2 regions of the Bradyrhizobium sp. Pa8 genome follow, and region 2 is predicted to be linked to the other one. Evidence: riboswitches for the same ligand, from Rfam matches in the RefSeq annotation. Region 2 holds a riboswitch; the other holds the start of a gene.
The links. Region 2 has a riboswitch for glycine ahead of ACKWRH_RS28960 (D-amino acid dehydrogenase). Riboswitches for the same ligand answer to the same signal wherever they lie in the genome.
Positions count from the first base shown of each region.

Region 1 (4,415 bases), 160 kb from region 2:
GGTGCGCATCACAGCCAGCGTCTGCGGATGCACGTCCTTGTCGACGAAGAAGGCCTTTGCTTCGACCTGCGAGTGCCGCTCCGCCAGCGCCATCGCTTCCGCCGCGGCGGTCGCTTCATCCAGCAGCGAGGCGTTGGCGACGTCGAGACCGGTGAGATCGCAGATCATGGTCTGGAAGTTGAGCAGCGCCTCCAGCCGGCCCTGGCTGATCTCGGGCTGGTAGGGCGTGTAGGCCGTGTACCAGGCGGGATTCTCCAGAATGTTGCGCTGGATCACCGCGGGCAAAACCGTGCCGGAATAGCCTTGGCCGATCAGCGAGGTGAAGACCTGGTTCTCTCGCGCGAGCCCGGCCATGTGCGCGATCGCCTCGGTCTCGCTCAAGGGCTTGCCGAGATCGAGCGGGGTGGCCTGCCGGATCGAGGCCGGCAGCGTCTCCGCCATCAGCGCGTCGACGCTCTTGGCGCCGACGGCCTCCAGCATTGCGGTGACGTCGCGCGCCGACGGGCCGATGTGGCGGCGAACGAAGGTGGCGGCGGTCTCGCCGCTGGATTTACGGTGCGCGGTCATCGCTTGCTCCATTGTCCTTAAGCCGTGTGGGCCTTGTAGGCGGCTTCATCCATGAGGCCGCCGAGCTCGCTCTTGTCGGCCATCCTGATCTTGAAGAACCACGCCTTGCCTTGCGCGTCCGAGTTCACCAGCGCCGGTTCGGCGGCGAGCGCGTCGTTGGTCTCGAGCACTTCGCCCGTAACAGGCGCGTAGACGTCGGAGGCGGCCTTCACCGATTCCACGACGGCGGCGGCTTCCGCCTTCTTCAGCGCACGGCCGACCTTGGGCAGTTCGACGAACACGACGTCGCCGAGCTGCGACTGCGCGTAGTCGGTGATGCCGACGGTGGCGACGTCGCCGTCGATGGCCAGCCATTCGTGGTCGGAGGTGTACAGCGTCGTGGTCATTTTCTCAGTCCTCAGCGTTTGTAGGTGTTTTTCACGAAAGGCATGGCGGCGACCGTGAGCGGCAGCCGCTGGCCGCGCACCTCGGCGAAGAGTTTTGTATCGAGCGCGCTCGATGCGGTGGGCACATAGCCCATCGCAACCGGCGCGTTCAGGCTCGGGCCGAAACCGCCCGAGGTGACCTTTCCGATCGGCTCGCCGCCCGCGTCATCCGCAAACAGCAGCGCGCCCTCGCGCACCGGCGCGCGGCCTTCCGTGCGCAGGCCGACGCGGCGGCGGCTCGCGCCGTTGTCGAAATGAGCCAGGATCTTTTCGGCGCCGGGAAAACCGCCGGCGCGGGCGCCGCCGCTGCGGCGGCTCTTCTGCACCGACCATTCCAGCGCGGCCTCGACCGGCGTGGTGGCCGTGTCGATGTCGTGCCCGTAAAGACAGAGCCCGGCCTCCAGCCGCAGGCTGTCGCGCGCACCGAGCCCGATCGGCATCACGTCGGGATTGTCCAGCAGCGTTTTGGCGAGACGCTCGGCATCGGCCGCGGGGACCGAAATCTCGAACCCGTCCTCGCCGGTATAGCCGGAGCGCGAGACGGAGCAGTCGAGACCGGCAACCTTGTGCGGGCCGGCATCCATGAACTTCATGGTGGGCGCCTCTGCACATAATTTCGCCAGTGTGGCTTCCGCCTTCGGGCCCTGGAGCGCGATCAGGGCGCGGTCTTGAAGCGAATCGATGATGCAGTCGTCCGAGAGATGCGCGCGCAGATGCGCCTCGTCCGCTTCCTTGCAGGCGGCGTTGACGACCAGGAACAGGTGATCGCCGAAATTGGCGACCATCAGATCGTCGAGAATCCCGCCGTCCGGATTGGTGAACTGGGCGTAGCGCTGCCGTCCCGGGGCAATCGCCACGATATCCTGCGGCACCAGCCGTTCCAGCGCGCGGGCGGCGTCCTCGACCTTGCCCGACTTCGGCCGAAGCGCGAGCTGGCCCATGTGGGAGACGTCGAACAGGCCGGCCTGGCTGCGGGTATGGAGGTGTTCTTTCAGGACGCCCGCAGGGTACTGCACAGGCATGTCATAGCCCGCGAACGGCACCATCTTGCCGCCGAGGGAGACATGAAGCCCGTGAAGGGGCGTATGTTTGAGGGAATCTTGGTCGTCGCGCGCAAGCATTACGGGGGCCCTCGGTGGTTCCCCGGGGACAATTCCCCGGTAGCAACCAGTCGAAGCCCCATCTGTCGCTGTGCCTGAGAGTATTATCCCGTCGGCGGACGCAGTCCGGGCCTTAAGCCCATCGGCGCCTCTTTCCAGATGTCGTCAAAGCCACGCGGTCCTTTTGCCTGAGAGTTTCCGGGGCGGTTGCTCCTTCGGCGCCGGCACCAAAGCCGGTCTCTCCCGACGTGGCCGTACGATACAGATGGGTACAGACCACAGCCCGGCCAAGCCTGTCAACGCGGCCGTTGCGGCTTTCAACGGGATTGCAACGGGATTGAGCGCCTGCGGCAACTCACTGATCTCCTTGCACAGTTTCTGGACAGCGCAGCTGGCCTTGTCTAAAAGCGCTTTGACCCGCAGATATCAGCCCAAATGCCAGGTTTGGATGGCGTATCGCGGGTCCAAGCACACCCGATTGGATGAACATGAGCGGCGTCAACGAGATCAGGTCGACCTTTCTGAACTTCTTTGCCGAGAACGGCCACGAAATCGTGTCGTCCTCGCCATTGGTGCCGCGCAACGATCCCACGTTGATGTTCACCAATGCCGGCATGGTGCAGTTCAAGAACGTCTTCACCGGCGTCGAGAAGCGGCCCTATCAGCGCGCCACCACGTCGCAGAAATGCGTGCGCGCCGGCGGCAAGCACAACGACCTCGACAATGTCGGCTACACCGCGCGCCATCTCACCTTCTTCGAGATGCTCGGCAATTTCTCGTTCGGCGACTATTTCAAGGAGCGCGCGATCGAGCTGGCCTGGACCCTGATCACGCGGGAGTTCGGGCTCAAGAAAGACAAGCTGCTCGTCACCGTCTACCACACCGACGACGAGGCGGCCGGCCTCTGGAAGAAGATCGCGGGCTTCTCCGACGACCGCATCATTCGCATCCCGACCTCGGACAATTTCTGGGCGATGGGCGATACGGGGCCGTGCGGGCCGTGCTCGGAGATCTTCATCGACCGCGGCGACCACATCTGGGGCGGACCTCCGGGCTCGCCGGAAGAGGACGGCGACCGCTTCCTCGAATTCTGGAATCTCGTGTTCATGCAATACGAGCAGGTGACGAAGGAGGAGCGCGTGGATCTGCCGCGTCCCTCGATCGACACCGGCATGGGGCTGGAGCGCATGGCCTGCATCATGCAGGGCGTCGACAGCGTGTTCGAGACCGACCTGTTCCGCCATCTGATCGATGCGACCGCGTCCGCGCTCGGCAGCGGGCCGAACGAGCAGACCGTCGCCTCGTTCCGCGTCATCGCCGACCATCTGCGGTCCTCCGCTTTCCTCGTCTCTGATGGCGTGCTGCCCTCGAACGAGGGCCGCGGCTATGTGCTGCGCCGGATCATGCGCCGCGCGATGCGCCATGCGCAGCTGCTGGGAGCCAAGGAGCCGCTGATGCATCGCCTCGTGTGGGCGCTGGTCCGCGAGATGGGCCAGGCCTATCCCGACCTGATGCGCGCGGAGAATCTGATCGAGGAAACGCTGCGGCTGGAAGAGACCCGCTTCCGCAAGACGCTGGTGCGCGGCCTCGCCATTCTCGACGAGAAGAGCGCGTCCTTGAAGAAGGGCGACATGTTCGACGGCGACGTCGCCTTCACGCTGTACGACACCTACGGCTTCCCGCTGGATCTTACGCAGGACGCGCTGAAGTCGCGCGGCATCGGCGTCGACCAGGCCTCGTTCACCGACGCGATGGAGCGCCAGAAGGCCAAGGCGCGCGAGTCCTGGAAGGGTTCTGGCGAAGCGGCTTCCGAAGCAATCTGGTTCCCGCTGCGCGAAAAGCTCGGGGCCACCGAATTTCTGGGTTACGAGACCGAGAGCGCCGAAGGCGTAGTGTCGGCGCTGGTGAAGGACGGCCAGGAAGTCGCCAGCCTCAAGGCCGGTGACACCGGCGCGCTTCTTCTCAACCAGACGCCGTTCTATGCGGAGTCCGGCGGCCAGGTCGGCGACACCGGTGTGCTCACGGGAGAGGGCGGCATCAAGTTCCGCGTCACCGACACGCAGAAGAAGCTCGGCGATTTCTTCGTTCACGTCGGCACCGTGGAGAGCGGTGAGCTGAAGGTCGGTACCGCGCTGCAGCTCGAGGTCGATCACGGCAGGCGCTCCTCGATCCGCGCGCATCATTCGGCGACGCATCTCATCCACGAGGCGCTCCGCCAGGTGCTCGGCGACCACATCGCCCAGCGCGGCTCGATGGTGGCGCCCGACCGGCTGCGTTTCGACTTCGTGCATCCGAAGCCGATCACGGCGGAAGAGCTTGCCCG
Region 1 covers NZ_CP176767.1:6,260,561-6,264,975, reverse strand. The annotation lists gene gcvP (aminomethyl-transferring glycine dehydrogenase) at 1-567, opposite strand, end outside; gene gcvH (glycine cleavage system protein GcvH) at 585-953, opposite strand; gene gcvT (glycine cleavage system aminomethyltransferase GcvT) at 965-2,113, opposite strand; glycine riboswitch at 2,260-2,348, opposite strand; gene alaS (alanine--tRNA ligase) at 2,581-4,415, shown strand, end outside.
Region 1: linked by a shared signal. The riboswitch ahead of gcvT (glycine cleavage system aminomethyltransferase GcvT) and the one ahead of ACKWRH_RS28960 (D-amino acid dehydrogenase) in region 2 are both predicted to bind glycine.

Region 2 (4,415 bases):
TGCAGACAGTGCTGAGCGCGTCAATCCGGTTTCGCTGCAGCCCCAAGCGGCGCGCTCACGGGCTCCACAAAGATCGGTTTGGCTCTACAACGCTTTCCGCCAGTCCTATCCACGCCAATGCAATGCGCGTTCCATCTTTCAAGCCTGAGAGACATTAAGATGAATCCAGCCAATCTTCCCTTCGATTCCGAGGCGATGCTCCAGGGCCTGCGCGCCTGGGTGGAATGCGAGAGCCCGACCTGGGACGCGGGTGCCGTCAACCGCATGCTCGATATCGCAGCGCGGGATATGGCAATCATGGGTGCGACGATCGAACGCATCGGCGGCCGACAGGGCTTCGGCGGCGTGATCCGCGCGCGCTTCCCGCATCCGAAACAGGGCGAGCCGGGCATCCTGATCGCCGGGCACATGGATACCGTCCACCCGGTCGGCACCATCGAGAAGCTGAAATGGCGGCATGAGGGCAACAAGTGCTACGGCCCCGGCATCTACGACATGAAGGGCGGCAACTATCTCTCGCTGGAAGCGATCCGGCAGCTGGCACGCGCTTCCTTCACCACGCCGCTGCCGATCACCGTGCTGTTTACGCCCGACGAGGAAGTCGGCACGCCCTCGACGCGAGACATCATCGAGGCGGAAGCCGCGCGCAACAAATATGTGCTGGTGCCCGAACCGGGCCGCGCCGACAACGGTGTCACCACCGGACGTTACGCCATCGCGCGTTTCAATCTGGAAGCGACGGGCCGACCGAGCCATGCCGGCGCGACATTGTCGGCTGGACGCTCGGCGATCCGCGAGATGGCGCGGCAGATCCTCGCCATCGACGCGATGACGACGGAGGATTGCACCTTCTCGGTCGGCGTCGTGCACGGCGGACAATGGGTCAATTGCGTTGCCACGACCGCCACCGGCGAGGCGCTGTCCATGGCCAAGCGCCAGGCCGATCTCGACCGCGGCGTCGAACGGATGCTGGCGCTGTCGGGCACGACCAATGATGTTACGTTCAAGGTGACGCGCGGCGTCACGCGCCCCGTATGGGAGCCTGACGCCGGCACCATGGCGCTTTACGAGAAGGCGCGCGGCATCGCCAAATCGCTAGGCACTGAGCTGCCGCATGCGAGCTCCGGCGGCGGCTCCGACGGCAACTTTACCGGCGCGATGGGCATCCCGACACTCGACGGCCTCGGCGTGCGCGGCGGCAACGGCCACACGCTGGAAGAATTCATCGAGGTCGACAGCCTGGTCGAGCGCGGCCGCCTGATGGCGGGTTTGCTGGCGACGCTGGAGTAAATTGAATCAACTTCGCACTGCACAATGCGTTGGCAGTCGCGGTTTGAAATTTAGCCTTGTCCAAAAATGAGGCGTATCGTACTGCTCGATAGTCCACGCGACGATGCGGGAGAGATTGCAACGAAGGTTTCGGCTTTCGTTGCGGCGCCGACGGAGCAACCGCCCCGGAAACTCTCAGGCAAAAGGACTGTATCGTCAGGACGATCTGGAGAGAGGCGGCACGATCTTGGGATCGCGACGTCCACCGAAGGGGATAGTCTGGAGCTGACCTCGCCGAGGCCCGCAACGGATCAAGCTCTCAGGTAACCGTGACAGATGGGGCGCCGCCAACGGCCTTTGGCCGGCGGTTAGCCTATCCTTACTCACGGGAGCCCCGAACCTGCCATGACCCATATCGCCATCATCGGCGCCGGCATCACCGGCGTAACGACCGCCTATGCCCTGCTCGAACGCGGATACAAGGTAACGGTGCTCGACAAGCACCGCTACGCCGCGATGGAGACCTCCTTCGCAAATGGCGGACAGCTCTCCGCCAGCAACGCCGAAGTGTGGAACAGCACCGCCACGATCCTGAAAGGCCTGCGCTGGATGTTCCGGCGCGATGCGCCGCTGCTGATGAACCCGCGGCCGAACTGGCACAAATATTCGTGGATGAGCGAGTTCGTCGCCAATATCGGCAACTACCGCGCCAACACGGTTCAGACCACGCGGCTCGCGATCGAGGCCCGCAAGCATCTGTTCGAGATCGCGGAGCGCGAAGGCATCGACTTCGATCTCGAACGCCGCGGCATCCTGCACATCTATCACGACAAGAAGGGTTTTGAATCGGGCCTGCAGGTCAATGCGCTGCTGAAGGAAGGCGGGCTCGATCGCCGCCCGGTGACGCCGGAGGAGATCCGCGCCATCGAGCCGACGCTGCGCAAGGACTATTATGGCGGCTTCTACACGCCGTCGGATGCGACCGGCGATATCCACAAGTTCACGCGCGGACTTGCGGAAGCCTGCAAGCGGCGCGGCGCGACCTTTATCCATGAAGCCAACATCGATTCCATTGCTCAGGCGGGTGGCGGCTTTGTCATCGGCTGGGCTGATCTTTCCGCAACCGATGCAGTCGCGTCCGCGCGCGGCATGCTGAAGGTGGACGGCGTCGTGGTCTGCGCGGGCGTGGCCAGCCGGCACTTCGCCACCCTCCTCGACGAGCGCGTCAACGTCTATCCGGTGAAGGGCTACTCGATCACCGTGCAGCTCGACACCACCGAGAGCCGCAACGCGACGCCCACCGTGAGCCTGCTCGACGAAGCCGCAAAAATCGTCACCAGCCGGCTTGGCGCGGATCGTTTCCGCGTTGCCGGCACCGCCGAATTCAACGACTTCAACCGCGACATCCGCGCCGACCGCGTGCAGCCGCTGGTCGACTGGGTGCGCAGCAACTTCCCCGGCGTCGAAACGTCAAAGGTCGTGCCCTGGGCCGGGCTGCGGCCGATGATGCCGAACATGATGCCGGTGGTGCGCGCAGGACGGATGCCGGGCGTGTTCTTCAACACCGGCCACGGCCATCTCGGCTGGACCTTGTCGGCCGCGACCGCGCAGATGATTGCCGGGACCATCGACGGCTGGCGCGGGCTCAACGCACCGCCGACCGCACCGTCACTCAGGGTTGAGCGCGAGTTCCGCCATGCATCCTGAGTGGCCGATATCGGAGGCTCGGCGCCCTCTTGCGACCGCCCTGCCCTTGGCACACAATTTGCCCCGAAACGTCGGCTTCTCCGGCCGGCTTTCCAGCCCGAGTGACAGGCGTGCATGATAGACAGAACCGATTCCACGGGGGCCTCCCGGCCCCACAAGTTCCGCAGCCGGAGATAGGTGCATGCTAGGTTATCTCATTCGCCGCGTTCTGGCCGCGGTGCCCGTGATGGGCGTCGTCGCGCTGTTCGTCTTCCTGCTGCTGCGGCTGACGCCGGGCGATCCGGCCGCAATTCTCGCCGGCGATAACGCGACGCCGGAACGGCTGGAACGCATCCGCGACTCGCTCGGCCTCAACGAGCCGCTGATCGTGCAATTCATCACCTGGGTGAACAAGCTGCTGCACGGCGATCTCGGGACGTCGCTGATCTCCAACCTGCCGGTCATGAAGATGATCAGCCAGCGCGTCGAGCCGTCGATCTCGATCGCGCTCTCGACGATCATTCTTGCCGTCATCGTCGCCGTGCCCCTGGGCGTCATCGCGGCGTGGAAGCACGGCACCTGGATCGACCGTTTCGTGATGGGCCTCTCCGTGCTCGGCTTCTCCGTGCCGGTGTTCGTGGTCGGCTATCTCCTGATCGAGGTCTTCGCGATCGACCTGCGCTGGGTGCCGGTGCAGGGCTTCCGCAGCATCTTCAACGGCTTTGGACCGTTCTTCGAACGCATCATCCTGCCGACCTGCGCGCTCTCCTTCATCTACATCGCGCTGATCGCGCGCATGACGCGTGCGGCGATGCTCGACGTGCTCGGTGAGGACTACGTCCGCACCGCCCGCGCCAAGGGCATCAACGAGGTCGCCGTGATGATGCGCCATGCGCTGCGCAATGCCGCGGTGCCCGTGATCACCGTGATCGGCACCGGCTTTGCGCTGCTGATCTCCGGCGTCGTCGTCACCGAGAGTGTGTTCAACATCCCCGGCATCGGCCGCCTCACGGTGGACGCGGTGCTGGCGCGCGACTATCCGGTCATCCAGGCGATGATCCTGCTGACGTCGCTGATCTATGTCGTCGTCAATCTCCTGATCGACGTCGCCTACACGCTGCTCGATCCCCGGATCCGGTACTGAGGCAAGGATACCAACAAAAATGTCCGTCGATAGCCTCCCCCAGTCGTCCATTCCGATCACGTCGCCGCTGCGGCCGCGTTTCGGATTCCTCACCTCGACGCCGATCATCGCGGCGGCCACGATCTTGCTCGCGCTGATCGTGCTGGTCTCGATCCTGGCGCCGCTGATCGCGCCGCACGATCCGGTCCAGCTCGCGCCCTCGCAGCGGCTGAAGCCGGCCTCGGCGCAATTCCTGCTCGGCACCGACGCCTATGGCCGTGACCTCTTGTCACGCGTCATCTATGGCGGCCGCATCTCGCTCCTGATCGGCATCGGC
Region 2 covers NZ_CP176767.1:6,102,726-6,107,140, forward strand. The annotation lists gene ACKWRH_RS28955 (M20/M25/M40 family metallo-hydrolase) at 160-1,290, shown strand; glycine riboswitch at 1,387-1,490, shown strand; glycine riboswitch at 1,494-1,607, shown strand; gene ACKWRH_RS28960 (D-amino acid dehydrogenase) at 1,675-2,976, shown strand; gene ACKWRH_RS28965 (ABC transporter permease) at 3,158-4,099, shown strand; gene ACKWRH_RS28970 (ABC transporter permease) at 4,119-4,415, shown strand, end outside.